DNA from 3 places in the Bradyrhizobium sp. CCBAU 51753 genome. Region 2 is predicted to be linked to each of the others. Evidence: predicted binding sites of a transcription regulator. Region 2 holds the regulator's gene; each other region holds the start of a gene.
What was found. Region 2 encodes LexA, which represses DNA repair genes until DNA is damaged. Its sites were predicted from a motif close to TGTTCNNNNTGTGTTCNG; they were not measured.
Positions count from the first base shown of each region.

Region 1: a site for LexA is predicted at 3,637-3,654, ahead of XH93_RS07470 (ribonuclease T2). Genes of this name have one in related genera too.
Region 3: a site for LexA is predicted at 3,854-3,871, ahead of dinB (DNA polymerase IV). Genes of this name have one in related genera too.

Region 1 is NZ_CP030037.1:1,625,813-1,631,124, reverse strand. It holds gene XH93_RS07495 (response regulator) at 1-112, shown strand, start outside; gene XH93_RS07490 (ATP-binding protein) at 134-1,519, shown strand; gene XH93_RS07485 (DUF3617 family protein) at 2,048-2,584, opposite strand; gene XH93_RS07480 (hypothetical protein) at 2,642-2,941, opposite strand; gene XH93_RS07475 (hypothetical protein) at 3,107-3,571, shown strand; gene XH93_RS07470 (ribonuclease T2) at 3,698-4,384, shown strand; gene XH93_RS07465 (23S rRNA (adenine(2030)-N(6))-methyltransferase RlmJ) at 4,528-5,312, shown strand, end outside.
Region 2 is NZ_CP030037.1:4,630,717-4,636,028, reverse strand. It holds gene XH93_RS20895 (MFS transporter) at 1-866, opposite strand, end outside; gene XH93_RS20890 (helix-turn-helix transcriptional regulator) at 1,009-1,326, opposite strand; gene XH93_RS20885 (HAD family phosphatase) at 1,531-2,169, shown strand; gene glp (gephyrin-like molybdotransferase Glp) at 2,182-3,393, shown strand; gene lexA (transcriptional repressor LexA) at 3,601-4,305, shown strand; gene XH93_RS20870 (hypothetical protein) at 4,634-5,062, shown strand; gene XH93_RS20865 (hypothetical protein) at 5,249-5,312, shown strand, end outside.
Region 3 is NZ_CP030037.1:3,863,727-3,869,038, forward strand. It holds gene XH93_RS17100 (ferredoxin--NADP reductase) at 1-658, shown strand, start outside; gene XH93_RS17105 (fumarate reductase/succinate dehydrogenase flavoprotein subunit) at 764-2,506, shown strand; gene XH93_RS17110 (ferredoxin family protein) at 2,587-2,820, shown strand; gene XH93_RS17115 (HEAT repeat domain-containing protein) at 2,823-3,794, shown strand; gene dinB (DNA polymerase IV) at 3,911-5,158, shown strand; gene XH93_RS17125 (HupE/UreJ family protein) at 5,210-5,312, opposite strand, start outside.

The DNA.
Region 1 (5,312 bases), 3.0 Mb from region 2:
GGTCGACGTGCAGATCAACCGCCTGCGCCGCAAGATCGAGCATGATCCCGCCAATCCGCTGTTCCTGCAGGCGGTGCGCGGCATCGGCTATCGCCTGGTGGCCTCGCCGTAAGCTTCTCGCGAAGAATTTGCCATGAGCACGCTCGACACCGGCCTGACCCTGATCAAGAACGCGTCGCAGCGCGTCTCGAAGGCCAATGGTGCTGTTGGCAATGCGTTCAAGAGCTGGATGCCGACCGGCCTCTATGCCCGCGCGCTGCTGATCATGATCGTGCCGATGGTGATCCTGCAGACCGTGGTCGCGTTCGTGTTCATGGAGCGGCACTGGAACACGGTGACGCGGCGGCTGTCGGCCGCGGTGGTGTCGGATATCGCGGCGCTGATCGACGTCTACAAGAACTACCCGCAGGACAAGGACCGCGCGCAGCTGCGCCGCATCGCCCAGAAGCTGCAGCTTGTGGTCGATTTCCTCCCTGCAGGCGACATGCCGCCGCCGGGGCCAAAACCGTTCTTCTCGCTGCTCGACCAGACGCTGTCGGTGCAGCTCGGCCGGCAGATCAACCGGCCGTTCTGGATCGACACCGTCGGCAAATCCAATCTGGTCGAGATCCGCGTCCAGCTCGACGATTCCGTGATGCGGATCTTCGCGCAGCGCAGCGCCGCCTACGCCTCCAATTCGGAGATCTTCATCTTCTGGATGCTCGGCACCTCGACGATCCTGTTGATCGTCGCCGTGCTGTTCCTGCGCAACCAGATCAAGCCGATCCTAAGGCTCGCCGATGCCGCCGAGAGTTTCGGCAAGGGCCGCGAGGCGCCGAACTTCCGGCCGCGCGGCGCCCGCGAGGTGCGGCGCGCGGCGCAGGCGTTCATCGAGATGAAGGCGCGCGTCGAGCGCTCGATCGAGCAGCGCACCGCGATGCTGGCCGGCGTGTCGCACGATCTGCGCACCATCCTGACCCGCTTCAAGCTCGAGCTCGCGCTGCTCGGCGAAGGTCCGGAGATCGACGCGATGCGCAAGGACGTCGACGAGATGTCGATGATGCTGGAGGACTATCTTGCCTTCGCGCGCGGCGATTCCGGCGAGGTCGCGCAGCCGACCGACATGGCGATGGCGCTGGAGGAATTGCGCAGCGACGCCGAGCGCCACGGCCACACCACGACCGTCGCGTTCCACGGCCTGCCTGTGGTGACGGTGAAGCCGGCCTCGTTCAAGCGCTGCCTCGCCAACCTCGTCTCCAACGCGGCGCGCCACGCCGATACGATCTCGATCACCGGCCACAGAGACCACCGCTACCTCACCATCACCGTCGACGACGACGGCCCCGGCATTCCCGCTAATATGCGCGAAGAAGTGTTCAAGCCGTTCCTGCGGCTCGACGACGCCCGCAACCAGGACGAAGGCGGCAGCGGATTGGGCCTTGCGATCGCCCGCGACATCGCCCGCTCGCATGGCGGCGACATCATGCTGAGCGAGAGCCCGATGGGCGGCCTGCGCGCCGCAGTCCGGGTGCCGGTGTAGGAACGATCGCGTAGCCCGGATGAAGCGCAGCGCAATCCGGGAGCTCGCGACGCGGACCACGGCTCTCAATCCGTGTCCCGAAAGGCCGTAAATTTCTGGGGCGCGTCATTGCGAGGAGCGATAGCGACGAAGCAATCCATGCCTCCGCACATGCGGCACGATGGATTGCTTCGCTTCGCTCGCAATGACGAAGGATAGAATTGCTGCAATCTCTCAACCTGTCATCCTGACAGGATGCGAGGCTTTGTCTGCATCCACTGCTGTCGTCGCCCGGCTCGACCGGGCGACCCAGTACGCCGCGGCCTATCGGCTCAAGCACTATCGTCTCTGGAATACTGGATCACCCGCATGCGCGGGTGATGACACCGAGCAAGCTGATCAAATCGACCCGTCATCCTGAGGCGCGAGCTCTTGCAAGCCTCGAAGGATGAATCGGCCACCAGCCGGGCCGATTCATCCTTCGAGGCTCGCCGAAGAGGCTCGCACTTCAGGATGACGGGGAAAGTTTGGCAATGCGTAAGCGGCGCGCTACTTCGGTTGCTGCTTCGGCAGCAGCCCCTTCAGCTTTTCCATGTCCTTGATGTTCATCTTCATGCCGCCGGGCATGATCATGTCGCCGGGCTTCTGGTCGGCCTTGCAGGCGCCGAGCCATTTCGCCTCGATGGTCATGGTGGTGTCGTGCGCGCCCGCCTTGCCGCCTTCGGCGTGCGAGGTGCTCTTCACCGTGTAGGCCGAATTGAAGTCGCCGGTGATCTCGGCATGCCCCTGCACGGTGACGCCGGCGACGCTGCAGACGGAATCGGTGACATAGCCGGTCGCGGTTTTCTGGACGTCCTGCTTGGAGCAGATCTCCTTCGCCATCGGCGAGGCCGCCGTGCTCATCTCCTTGTCGGTGGTCTCGTCGGTGCAGTGCTGCATGGTCATTTCCGGCATCGGACCGCCGCTGCGCACCATCTTCATTTCCCAGAGGCCCGCCTTGCGGGTCGGCAGCTCGACGGCGCCGGCGGTGCCGGCCGACAGGGCAAGGCAGATGGCCGAACCAAGCAAAGCAAGCTGTCGCGTCATGCGAATGGCTCCCGGCGAAACGTGGCGATGGCGGTCAGGCGCTTGGCCGTCAGGCGCTCAGTAGAGCGTGCGCAGCGGCCGGCTCTCAGAACCGTAGGGCACCCAGCGGCAGGCAAACGAGAGATAGCCGCCCGGATGGGCCTGCACCGAGAGAAACTTCACCACCTTGCCGTAGCGCGCGCAGTGGTCGACGGCGAGCTGCCGGGCATCGGTCTGGGCTGCCAGGGTATAGGCGACAATCCCGCCGGTATCATTGCCCTTGAACGGCGGTACCGTCTGCAGCCAATCGGCCTGCGCCGGCAGCGCGGCCAGCATCCCGCAAACGGCAACCAGGCACGCGGCCACTTTCCTTCGCATCGCAGACTCCATTTCGCTCAACGCAACATAGAGTGCGCCGGGGGCCGTGAAAAGCACGAGCCGCCGGCCACCGGTGGACTTCTCCGCAGGTGTTGCCGCGCTGCACTTGACCTTGCCGGGGCTTCACGGCACCGTCCGCCGCATCGGACAATCGGGTGGATTCCCATGCGCAACCTGCTCATCTCCCTCAAAAAGCTCAGCCTCGGCGCCGCGCTCGTGTTCGGCGTGCTGGCCCCCGGGAGCACCGCGCAGGCCGCCAATCCGCTCGAGCTGAACTTCTGGCTGTCCGGCCCGCGCTATGACGGCAGGGTCGCACCGTGCGAAGCGGCCATCCCGGTCATCACCGAGCGCTTCCAGGAGAAGGAATCGACGTTCTGGAATTCGCCGCTGGTGATCACCGGCTTCACCCGCGTCCACGAAACCGCGTTCCGCCCCTGGCAATCCGACAATATTCCGCGCCGCTATTGCTCCGGCACGGTGATGCTGAGCGACGGCAAGGCCCGCGCCGTGCATTACTCGATCATCGAGGACGGCGGGTATGCCGGCTTCAACCAGGGCGTCGAGTGGTGCGTCACCGGGCTCGACCGCGACTGGACCTACAACCCGGCCTGCAGGGCCGCGCGGCCCTGACCTTCCGCTAGATCAGCCGAGACATCGCGCGCAGACGGGCCCGCCTGCGGGCGGCGCGACGCTTTTGTTCTTGAAATGTTCCTGTGGCCTGCTAGGTTTCGGCCCGGTCGTGTTAGGGAGCGTTTGATGCCTCGGTTGGTCACAATTTCCCGATTTCTGATTTCGATTGCCGTTCTGGTCCTCTGCAGCACGGGCGCGCCGGGCCAGGACCGCCGGCAAAACGCTCCGGGCGAGTTCGATTTCTACGTGCTCTCGCTGTCGTGGTCGCCCTCGTTCTGCGAGGCGGCGAGCGAGCGCGGCAACAACGGCCGCGGCACCCAGGCCCAGTGCGGCGGACGGCCCTATTCATTCGTCGTGCACGGCCTGTGGCCGCAATATGAGCGCGGCTTCCCGGAATATTGCCAGCGGCCCTCGCCGCGGCTGGCCCGCGGCATCATGAGCTCGATGCTCGACCTGATGCCGGCGCCCGGGCTGATCTACAACGAGTGGGACAAGCACGGCACCTGCTCGGGTCTCGGCGAGCGCGCCTATTTCGAGGCGATCCGCAAGGCCCGCGCGGCGGTGAAGATCCCTGAGGAATTCCTGCAACTGGCGGAGCCGAAGACGATCGCGCCCGATGCGCTGGAGGCCGCCTTCATCAAGGTCAACCCGGGGCTGAGCAGCTCGGCGATCGCGATCACCTGCGACAGCAAGCGGCTCAGCGAGGTGCGGATCTGCCTCAGCAAGGACCTCCAGTTCCGATCCTGCGAGGAGATCGACCGCCGCGCCTGCCGCCGCGACCAGGTGGTGATGCCGCCGGTGCGTGGCGGTTGAGATTCGGCTATTACGGAGTAACCCGAAGGGAGCCCCGCCGCCCCTGAATTCTGCAATGCGGGATTGCGCGCCCGATTTGCTGCCGCGCATCGCGCCGAGCAACAAGGGTTGCATTGCCGGCCCGATGTCGGCATCGCTAGGCCATGAACTATCGCCACGCATTTCATGCCGGCAACTTCGCCGACGTCATCAAGCACATCGTTCTGGTGCGCATGCTGACCTATCTGCAGGAGAAGCCCGCGCCGTTCCGCGTCATCGACACCCATGCCGGCGCCGGACTCTACGACCTGACATCGAGCGAAGCGCAGCGCGGCGGCGAATGGCTCACCGGCATCGCGCGATTGATGCAGGCGCGGCTCACCGACAGGGCGTTGCCGCTGATCGCGCCCTATCTCGACATCGTCAGGTCGTTCAATCCGGCTGCCGAACTGAAGGCGTATCCCGGCTCGCCGTTGATAGCGCGAGCATTGCTGCGGCCGCAGGATCGTCTCACCGCCTGCGAAATCCAGCCTGAAGCGCGCAAACAGCTGATCGACGCATTGCGGCGCGACACCCAGGCGCGTGTCGTCGATCTCGATGGCTGGATGGCACTGCCTGCTTTCGTGCCACCGAACGAGCGGCGCGGACTGGTGTTGATCGATCCGCCGTTCGAAGCAAAGGACGAGTTCGAACGACTGACTCGCGGCTTCGTCGAAGCCTTCGCAAAATGGTCGACCGGCTCTTACCTGATCTGGTATCCCGTAAAATCACGGAGAGCCACCGACGACCTCGCGCGCAGCGTCGCCGCAGCAGCTGCAACGAGCCGGCCGGCCGGCAAATGTCTGCGTTTGGAATTCAGTGTGGCACCGCAAGAATACGGTGGTGGCCTCGTGTCGACCGGGCTCTTGATCGTGAATCCGCCATGGACACTGGTGAGTGAGTTAAAACT
Region 2 (5,312 bases):
GCCGGCGCAGCGACGTTCAAGCCGATCAGCACCGCCACCGAGGCAGATACGATCATCACCGCCGTGATGGCGCGGTGGCGACCGAACTTCAGCGCGGCCTCGTTGCCGAGGATGCTGGCAGGCATGGAAATGACAGCGAACACGACACTCACGACGACCGGGGACATCCAGGACGGCGCGCCCTGGTGCGCGGTCACGTAGGCCCAGAACCCCACCAGCCAGGTCCTGACGCCGTAGAGCTCGAAGCAATGAGCGCCATAGCCGAAGATGTAGCCGAGCGCCTCGCGGTTCGCGAGGACCGGTTTGAAATTCAAAAGCCGCCCGGGCTTGTGCTCCGGCCGACGCTCTTCCATCGCCAGGCACACGACGGCCATCACGGCAGGCCCAATGCCGGTGACCACAAAAGCTGCCCGCCACCCCCAATGGTCGGCGACGAGTTGCGCCACCAGAAAGGAAAGCCCGACGCCCAGCGAGAAGCTGGATGTGTAGAGCGTGACAGCCCGGGAGGTGTCTCCCGCCGGCAGCCGGTCTGTCAGAGCCTTCAGCCCTGGCATGTAGGCGCCGGCGAAGCCGAGACCCGCGAGCGACCAGATGACCACGCCCGACCAGAAGCCGACTGCGAACAGACCGAACGCGATCGTGGCAAGTCCGCTGACGATCGATCCGCAGAGAAGAACGAGGCGGGCATCGATCCGATCGGTCAGCGTCGTCAGCACCGGGACCGCCAGCATGTAGCCGAAGGCATAGCCGCTGGCGAGCAGCCCGCCTTCGGCCGCACTCATACCCCAGGCAGGCATGAGGTGCTGCGCGAGATTGGCCGACAGCGCGACATGCGGAAGCAGATTGCCGATCTGTCCGAGGCACATCGCCGCTATCAGCGAACGATGTTCGAGTGCGAAAGGGCGTGTCCTCATCCTGCCGCCGGGACTAGGAACACCCGCAGCCGGCCGACCGTGGTTACGCTCATTTTTCTGTCCTTCTGGAATCATTGAAGAAAGCGCTAAAAGATCAGGCGGCCGTCTTGGCTTCCTTGCATTCCGTTTCGTCGGCGCAGCACTCGGCAGCCAGAAAATTCACCAGGCCCTGCATTGTGTCGTACTGGGCGTGACAGATCAGCGTGGTGCCCTCGCGCACCTGCGAGATCAGCCCCACGGAGACCAGCGCCTTGACGTGGTGCGACAGCGTCGACGCCGGAATCCTGAGCCGGTCCTGCAAACGCCCGACCGGCATGCCGGCATGTCCGGCGCGGACCAGCGCCCGGTAGATCCTGAGCCTGGTCGGATTGCCGAGGGCCTCCAGGCGTGCTGCGGCGTCATCGATCTTCATGACGCGACCATGCTTTGCCGTCGACGCCGCGTCAATCGATATTTCTAGAATGTTCGAAATACGGGTGTTAGGAACGACAGCGAGCATGGGCTCACTCACACGCATCCCGCTCGCAAGCATGTGAGCCGTGCGATGGCCTCCCCGCTCCCGCAGCCGATCGAATCCATTGCCGCCTGCCCGCAATTTTCGTACACCGTCGGCGCAATGACCTCAGATCTCTCCCCCAATTCCGTCGACGTGCTGCTGTTCGATATCGGCCGCGTCGTGCTCGACATCAGCTTCGACAAGGTGATGGCGTGCTGGGCCGGCCACGCCGGCTGCGCGCCCGCCGACCTCGCCGGCCGCTTCATCGTCGACGACAGCTTCAAGCATCACGAGGTCGGCCGGATCGACGACGCCGCGTTCTTCGCCAATTTGCGCGACACCCTCGGCGTCGGCCTCACCGACGCCCAGTTCCTCGAGGGCTGGAACGCGATCTTCACCGGCGAGATGCCGGGCATCGCGCCGCTGCTCGCCGGCGCCGCCAAGCGGATGCCGTTGTACGCCTTCTCCAACACCAACCCGGCCCATGTCGCGCATTTCTCGGTCGCCTATGCCGATGTGCTCAGCCATTTCCGCGCCGTGTTCCTGTCCTCGGCGATCGGGCTGCGCAAACCCGACGCCGCGGCCTATGATCATGTGGTAAAAGCCATCGGCGTGCCGGCGTCGCGGATCCTGTTCTTCGACGATACGGCGGCCAATATCGAGGGCGCGCGGGCGCGCGGCCTTCATGCCGTCCACGTGACATCGACGGATGACGTGGCAAGGGCGCTGTCCGCGCTTGGGATCGAGAGCAAAATCTGAGGAGGTCCGCGCGTGGCCTTGATGCCGGTTGCCGATGCCCTGTCCGCGATTCTCGACGGCGCCGAGCCGCTGCCTGAGGAGATGGTCGGCCTCGATGCCGCCTATCACCGCACGCTGGCGCGCGACGTCGCGGCGCTGCGCACCCAGCCGCCGCAGGCGATGTCGGCGATGGACGGCTATGCGGTGCGCGCGGCCGATGCGGCCGACCTGTCGGCGCGGCTGAAGGTGATCGGCGAAGTCGCCGCCGGCCGGCCGTTCGAGCGCACGGTCAGCGCCGGCGAAGCGGTGCGGATCTTTACCGGCGGCGTGATCCCCGACGGCGCCGACGCTGTGATCATCCAGGAAGACACCAGGGCCGATGGCGACCACATCACCATCACCGAGACGGCGGTCACCGGGCGGCATATCCGTCCCCCCGGTGTCGACTTCCGCGAAGGCGACGTGCTGCTTGCGGCCGGCAGCCGCCTCTCGGACCGCGCGCTCTCGCTTGCCGCCGCCATGAACTATCCGGAACTCGCGGTGCGCCGCCGTCCCAGGGTCGCGGTGCTGGCAACCGGCGACGAGCTGGTGATGCCGGGTTCCAAGCCGGGTCCCGGCCAGATCGTCTATTCCAACGGCTATGCGCTGCGGGCGTTGGCCCGCGCCGAGGGTGCCGAGACGATCGATCTCGGGATCGCCGCCGACACCGTGGCCGCAACGACCCCAGGCATCCGCCGAGCGCGCGATGCCGGCGCCGACGTCCTGATCACCACCGGCGGCGCCTCGGTCGGCGACCACGACCTGGTCAAGCAGTCGCTGGAGGCCGAGGGCGTCACCATGGCGTTCTGGCGGATCGCGATGCGGCCCGGCAAGCCGATGATGCACGGACGGCTCGGCGCGATGCGGGTGATCGGCCTGCCCGGCAATCCGGTGTCGTCCTATGTCTGCGCCTTCCTGTTCCTGGTGCCGCTGATTCGGGCACTGAGCGGCCGCAAGGTGATTCATCACGTCCGCGCGCGCGCATTGCTCGGCCGCGATCTCGCCGCCAACGACCAGCGTGAGGATTACTTGCGCGCCCGCCTCGAGGCGCGCGCGGACGGCACGCTGATCGCAACGCCCGTGATGAAGCAGGACTCATCGCTGCTGGGGAATCTCGCTGCGGCGCAGGCACTTCTCGTTCGTCCGCCGTTCGCGCCCGCGGCCGCGAGCGGTGCCGAATGCGAGATCCTCACGATGCCGGAGTGAGCCTCGCGCGGCCGCCACTTCGCCGATTGCCTGTCACGTTCACCTGAAATTAAGTGGTTGCGGAACACATATCGAACATATAGTGTCCGTTCATGATTTGTTTCGAGTACTGGTGTCTACAATCGGGAGTTCATCGCGGAGCGCCGTGCTCCGGGTCTTCCGAAGTCTCGGAATCGAACGACGCTATCAACCGGGGGAATACTCGAGATGCTCACGCGCAAACAGTACGAACTTCTGCGTTTCATCAATGAACGTCTGAAAGAGGCCGGCGTGCCGCCCTCCTTCGACGAGATGAAGGATGCGCTCGACCTGCGCTCGAAATCCGGTATCCACCGCCTCATCACCGCGCTGGAGGAGCGCGGCTTCATCCGCCGCCTGCCGAACCGGGCGCGCGCGATCGAGGTGATCAAGCTGCCCGAACTGGCCGCCGGCGGCGGCAATGGCCGCCGCGGCTTCACCCCGAGCGTGATCGAGGGCGCGCTCGGCAAGCGCTCCTCGACGCCGCCGGTCGCCGAGGACGACGGCAACCGTCCGGTCGCCGTGCCGGTGATGGGCCGGATCGCGGCCGGTACGCCGATCGAGGCGCTGCAGACCCGCAGCCACACCATCAGCGTGCCGCCGGACATGCTCGGCGCCGGCGAGCACTACGCGCTCGAGGTGCGTGGCGACTCCATGGTCGACGCCGGCATCCTCGACGGCGACATGGCGCTGATCCAGCGCAACGACACCGCCAACACCGGCGACATCGTGGTGGCGCTGATCGACGAGGAGGAAGCCACTCTGAAGCGCTTCCGCCGCCGCGGTGCATCGATCGCGCTCGAGCCGGCCAACACCGCCTATGAAGTGCGCATCCTGCCGCCGAACCGGGTGCGCATCCAGGGCAAGTTGATCGGCCTGTACAGGAAATACTAGGCGCCGGCGGCACTTGATGATCGTCTGCGCGGAGATCATGCTCAAGCAAAACTATCGGGCGGGATGACGATTCGAAGAAAAGTCATCCCGATCGAGGAACGGAGCGACGCATCGGACCGTTGCTTGGCGGATAGCGCGACGTGTGACTTGCACCAGATGCGCCCAGATACCGCCGACGCGCTGTAGCGTGTTTGTGATTGAGGCCGTCCGTGACCAGTCGTACAATCGCCTCGAAACGAGAAAACACTCGTTCGCTATCGTCCACTCTGGTAGAGGCCCGCGCCTCAAGGAGAGGCACGGGTCGCTACCTCGACAGAGGAGCCTTCCGATGTGTGACTATAGCCTGCATGCGGTGCAATCGCGTCCCGCCGTCGTCGGAGAGACGCTGATCAGCACGACTTTCCGCGGCACGTCGACCCGCGGTTTTGCCTCGGAGAACGATCCCAACGTCGCGGTCTGCATGCTGCCCGGCACCGAGCTCGCCTTCGTCGAGAACGTCCGCTACGACAGCCGGTGGATCTGGACCAAGACGATCGGCTATCGGGTCGGCGTGTTCAACGAGGTCGAGCCCGACGTGCCGGATCGCCATCACGACGCGGTCGAATTCCCCGACGGCAGCCATGTGCTGGTGACCCAGCTCGTCGAAGGCCAGCGCGTCACGGTGCTGCAGCTGCCGGCGCTGCATCCGACCGTCGAGCACAAGCCCAAGGTCGCAGAGCGGCGGCCCTCCGCATTCGCATCGCTGTTTTTGGGTTGAGCGCATCGTCGCCGCAGGATGAGCTGTCCCGCGGCGGGTGACCAAAGCGATTTCGAGCGACCCCGGAGTTCCGTTCCGGGGCGCATCAGTGAGGTTGCGCTGGACGCCGGCTCGGTTGCGCTGGACGCCGGCTCGGTTGCGCTGGACGGCACCTTGGCGCATCATCCCGCGCGGAGGACGTGCGCGGTGGTCGACAAGGTCACATGGCAGCGAGCTGGACGCGTCACGGAACCGGGCCGCTACATGTTCC
Region 3 (5,312 bases), 770 kb from region 2:
GATCGGGCTCGAGGTCGATGGCCGGCCTTTGATGCGGGCCTACAGCATGGCGAGCGCCAATCACGAGGAGGCACTGGAGTTCTTCAGCATCAAGGTGCCGCATGGTCCTCTGACCTCGCGGCTGCAGAAGATCAGGGAAGGCGACATCATCCTGGTCGGCCGCAAGGCGACCGGCACGCTGATCACCGGCAATCTCATCCCGGGCAAACGCCTGGTGCTGCTGTCGACCGGCACCGGGCTGGCGCCGTTCGCGAGCCTGATCAAGGATCCGGAGGTCTACGAGAGCTACGAGACCATCGTGCTCGCCCATGGCTGCCGCCAGGTCTCGGAACTGGCCTATGGCGAGCAGCTGGTCGAGAGCCTGTGCGACCACGAATTCCTCGGTCCCCTGATCAGGGACAAGCTGGTCTATTACCCGACCGTCACCCGCGAGCCGTTCAGGAACCGCGGCCGTATCACCGACCTGATCGCCTCCAACCAGCTGTTCGACGACATCGGTCAGCCGCATCTCGACCGCGACACCGACCGCATCATGCTGTGCGGCAGTCCCGCGATGCTCGAAGAGCTGCACGCGATGTTCACCGCGCGCGGCTTTGCCGAGGGCAATCACAGCCAGCCCGGCCACTTCGTGATCGAGAAGGCCTTCGTCGAACGATAGGTCTCCCAATTGTCCGCCGGTGACAACTAATTGCTATCGCCGCGGGACCGTCTGAACAAATCTCATGCCGAGGCGCCGGTTGCGCCGGCGAACCAGGAGCAAGCGATGGCACTAGATCAGATCGTCGACGGATTGTCGGAGGTTTCCTGCGACGTGCTGGTGATCGGCGGCGGCACGGCCGGCCCGATGGCGGCGCTGAAAGCGAAGCTCAGGAATCCCAAGGCCGACGTCGTGCTGCTGGAAAAGGCCAACGTCAAGCGCTCCGGCGCGATCTCGATGGGCATGGACGGGCTCAACAACGCCGTCATTCCCGGCTATGCTACGCCCGAGCAGTACACCAAGGAGATCACGATCGCCAATGACGGCATCGTCGACCAGAAGGCGGTCTATAAATACGCCCAGAACTGCTACAAGATCATCGAGGAACTCGACAGTTTCGGCATCCGTTTCCTGAAGAACGAGAACGGCGACTTCGCCGTCAAGAAGGTGCATCACATCGGCACCTATGTTCTGCCGATGCCGAACGGCGAGACCGTGAAGAAGGCGCTGTACCGCCAGCTTCGCCGCGCCCGCATCCTGATCTCGAACCGCTACATGGCGACGCGGCTGCTGAAGTCCGCCGACGGTCGCGTCGCCGGCGCGATCAGCGTCAACACCCGCACCGCCGAGATCCTGGTGATCAAGGCCAAGGCGGTGATCCTGTGCATGGGCGCCGCCGGCCGGCTCGGGCTGCCGACCTCGGGCTACATGTTCGGCACCTACGAGAACGCCGCCAATTCCGGCGACGGCTATGCCATGGCCTATCACGCCGGCGCCGCGCTCGCGAACCTCGAGTGCTACCAGATCAATCCGCTGATCAAGGATTACAACGGTCCGGCCTGCGCCTATGTCGCCGGCCCGTTCGGCGCCTATACCGCTAACAATGAGGGCTCGCGCTTCATCGAATGTGACTACTGGTCGGGCCAGATGATGCTCGAATTCTACAACGAGCTGCTCTCGGGCAAGGGACCGGTCTTCCTCCAGCTCAAGCACCTGCACGAGAAGACGATCGAGGAGATCGAATCCACCTTGCACAAGGTGGAGCGGCCGACGCGCGGCCTGTTCCAGCAGGGGCGGGGGGTCGATTATCGCTCGGAGTCGATCGAGATGCACATCTCGGAGATCGGCCTCTGCTCGGGTCATAGCGCTTCCGGCGTTTTCGTCGACGACAACGCGCGCACCACCGTGCCAGGCCTCTATGCCGCCGGCGACATGGCGAGCGTGCCGCACAATTACATGCTGGGTGCCTTCACCAACGGCTCGGTCGCCGGCATCGATGCGATGGAGTTCGCCGACAGCCACGATTTCGCGGCGTTCGATTCCGCCGAGGTTGCCCTCGAGCGGGAGCGTGTGCTGGCGCCGACCAGGCGCGAGGACGGCATTCCGCCGAACCAGGTCGAATACAAGACCCGCCGCCTGGTGAACGACTATCTGCAGCCGCCGAAGGTGACCCGCAAGTACGAGCTCGGCATGCGCCGTCTCGCCGAGGTCCGCGAGGACATGGAGCAGCGGATGATCGCGCGCAATGCGCACGAGCTGCTCCGCGCGCTCGAAGTGCAGTCGATCATGGATTGCGCCGACATGGCGGCGCACGCCTCGTTGTTCCGCGAAGAGAGCCGCTGGGGCCTCTACCACTGGCGCACCGATTTTCCGGACAAGGACAACGAGAACTGGTTCTGCCACACGCTGCTGTCCAAGCAGGACGGCAGGATGACGAGCACGAAGCGCGCTGTGGAGCCCTATGTCGTGCCGATCGCCGACGATGAGAAGGATCTCTACGACAAGCAGCGCATCCGCGCCAGCGCGTGAGTCTTGCTTCGACGCGTTTCTTCGCGCGAACCCACGTCGCTCGAAAAAATGTGTCCCCCACAACAACAGGAGATTGGACGATGCCTCTCGCTTCCTACCAGACACAGGTCCCGGTGGTGGTCGACGATGCAAAATGCATCGCGGACAAGGGCTGCACGGTGTGCGTCGACGTCTGCCCGCTCGACGTGTTGCGGATCAGCGACATGACCGGCAAGGCCTACATGGCCTATGACGAGTGCTGGTACTGCATGCCGTGCGAGGCGGATTGCCCGACCGGCGCCGTCACCGTCAACATTCCGTATCTGTTGAGGTGATCATGTCGAGCCCGTTCGAATCCTACGACGACCTCGAGGACGCCGACGAGCGGCTGCAGGCCGCGGACCCGGCGGAGCGCCGCGTCGCCATCATTTCGCTCGGCCATTCCGGCGATCCGGCCGCGGTCGGCCATCTCGCCAACATGGTGTCCGATCCCGATGCCGGCGTGCGCCAGCAGGTTGCGATGGCGCTCGGCGAGTTCGACGGGCCTGAGGCGGCGGACGCGCTGGCGAAACTGCTGGTCGATCCCGAGCGCATCGTGGCGTCGGCCGCGGCCGACAGCATGGCCGAGTTCAAGGATCCGGCCTGCGCGGACGTCATCCTGCCGCTGGTCAGGCATGCCCATGCCTTCGTCCGCACCGGCGCGCTGCGCGCGCTGAAGGAGCTGCGCCGCAAGGATGCGATGAAGCCGGCGCTGGAGGCATTGCAGGACCCGGACGCCGCCGTGCGCGCGCAGGCCATCGGCGTGATCGGCTTCCTGAAACTCGAGGAGGCGATCCCGGCGCTGACGGCGCTGATCCAGGACCCGGACGCCCATGTGCGGCGCGCCGCGGTGAGCGCGTTGGCGTTCTCGCAGATGAAGCCGGCGGCGGAGACGATCACCCGCGCACTCAAGGACGACGACTGGATGGTGCGCGAGATGGCGGCCGAAACGCTCGGACTCAACATCAACGGCGCGCTGGCTGCGGATCAATTGATTGCGTCGCTCGCGGACGGGTTCTGGCAGGTCCGGCTCAAGGCGATCCGCAGCCTCGGAAAGATGAAGATTGAGCGGGCGGTGCGCCCGATCGGCAATTGCGTCAATCACGAGCAGGCCAATCTGCGCAAGGAGGCCGCCGCCGCGCTGGGCGAGATTGGTCATCCCGATGGCGAGGCGTTTCTGGCGATCATTGCGGATGATCTCGATCCGGATGTCAGAAAGAACGCGCGCTGGGCGCTTCAGCAGATCGTGGCGAGACGGGCGAAAGGTTAGGGCGGATCACCGGTCGCGGTGCCAGGGCCTTCCTGCGCCGGGTTGACTTGCCTTGCGAATGTTCCTATTTTGTTCTTTCGCGCGTGGTATGCTCCGATCGCGGATGAACGGCTGAAATGGTCACTGCAGCCACGATCCTTCATGCCGATCTGGATGCGTTTTACGCGTCGGTCGAACAGCTGCTGGATCCGTCGCTGCGCGGCAAGCCGATCGCGGTCGGTGGTGGGGTTGTGCTTGCGGCGTCCTACGAGGCCAAGGCATTCGGCGTCCGCGGCGGCATGTCGGGACGACAGGCGCGCGAGCTGTGTCCGCAGCTGATGTTCGTCGGCGGTCATTTCAAGGACTACCAGCGGCTGGGTGACGCGGCGATCGGGGTGCTCGGCGATTTTACGCCGCTGGTTGAGCGCATCTCGATCGACGAGGCCTTTGCCGACGTTGCCGGCTGCACCCATCTGTTCGGCTCCCCTGCCGAGATCGCGGCGGCGATCCGCCGGCGCGTGCGCAGCGAGCTCGGCCTGCCGATCTCGGTTGGGGTTGCGCGCACCAAGCATCTGGCGAAGATCGCCTCGCAGGTTGCCAAGCCCGACGGGCTCGTCGTCGTCGATCCCGACAGCGAGCTGAAATTCCTCCACGGCTTGCCGGTCGAATTGATGTGGGGCGTCGGACCGGTCACCAAGGCGCGGCTCGCTGCGATGGGCGTCTCGACGATCGGGCAACTTGCCAAGTCGCCCGAAACGTCGCTGACGCGGTCGCTGGGGCCGGCGGCCGGGGAGAAGCTGGCGGCGCTGGCCTGGAATCGCGATCCGCGCGAACTCAAGCCGCACCGCCGCGCCCACTCCGCGGGGGCGCAATCGGCGCTGGGCAAACGGCCCGCCATCGAGCGAGTCATTCGGCCGACCCTGCTTCATCTGGCCGATCGCATCGCCACCAGGCTGCGGAGAAAGTCGCGGCCGGGACGGACGGTGACGGTGCGGGTTCGCTTCGCCGACATGCGAGCGGTGACGCGCTCGATCACGCTCGATGCTCCGGTCGACGCAACCTTGATCCTCGCCCAGCGTGCGGAAAAATTGGTCCGCGCAATCCTTGCCGATCATCCGGGCGAGACAGTCATCTCGCTGCTGGCCATTTCGGTGTCGCATCTCGAGGAGCACTGGGATCTGGCGCTGGACCTGCCGCTTGGACTTGCGGATGAAGCGCTCCGTCCCGGAAGCAGGCTGGGCAGCGCCCGCTGGGCGGCCGATTGCGCCGTCGACAAGATCCGCGACCGGTTCGGATGGGATGCGATCGGGTACGGTTCGGCGGTCTTGGGCGTATCCCGTTCGGTGCCCGATGCGTTTCGCGAGCTCGCCGAGAAGGAACTGTAGCCGCCCGCGTCGGCCACTGCGACACAGCCGGGTCGCAATGTCGGCAACGCTTCAAGAAGCGAGAGCAACGCCGGCCATCATGAGGCCGATGGCTGCGATCCAGCCTCCGAGTGCGCGAAGGGCGATCGCCCGCCAGGATGTCGGGTCCGCCGCG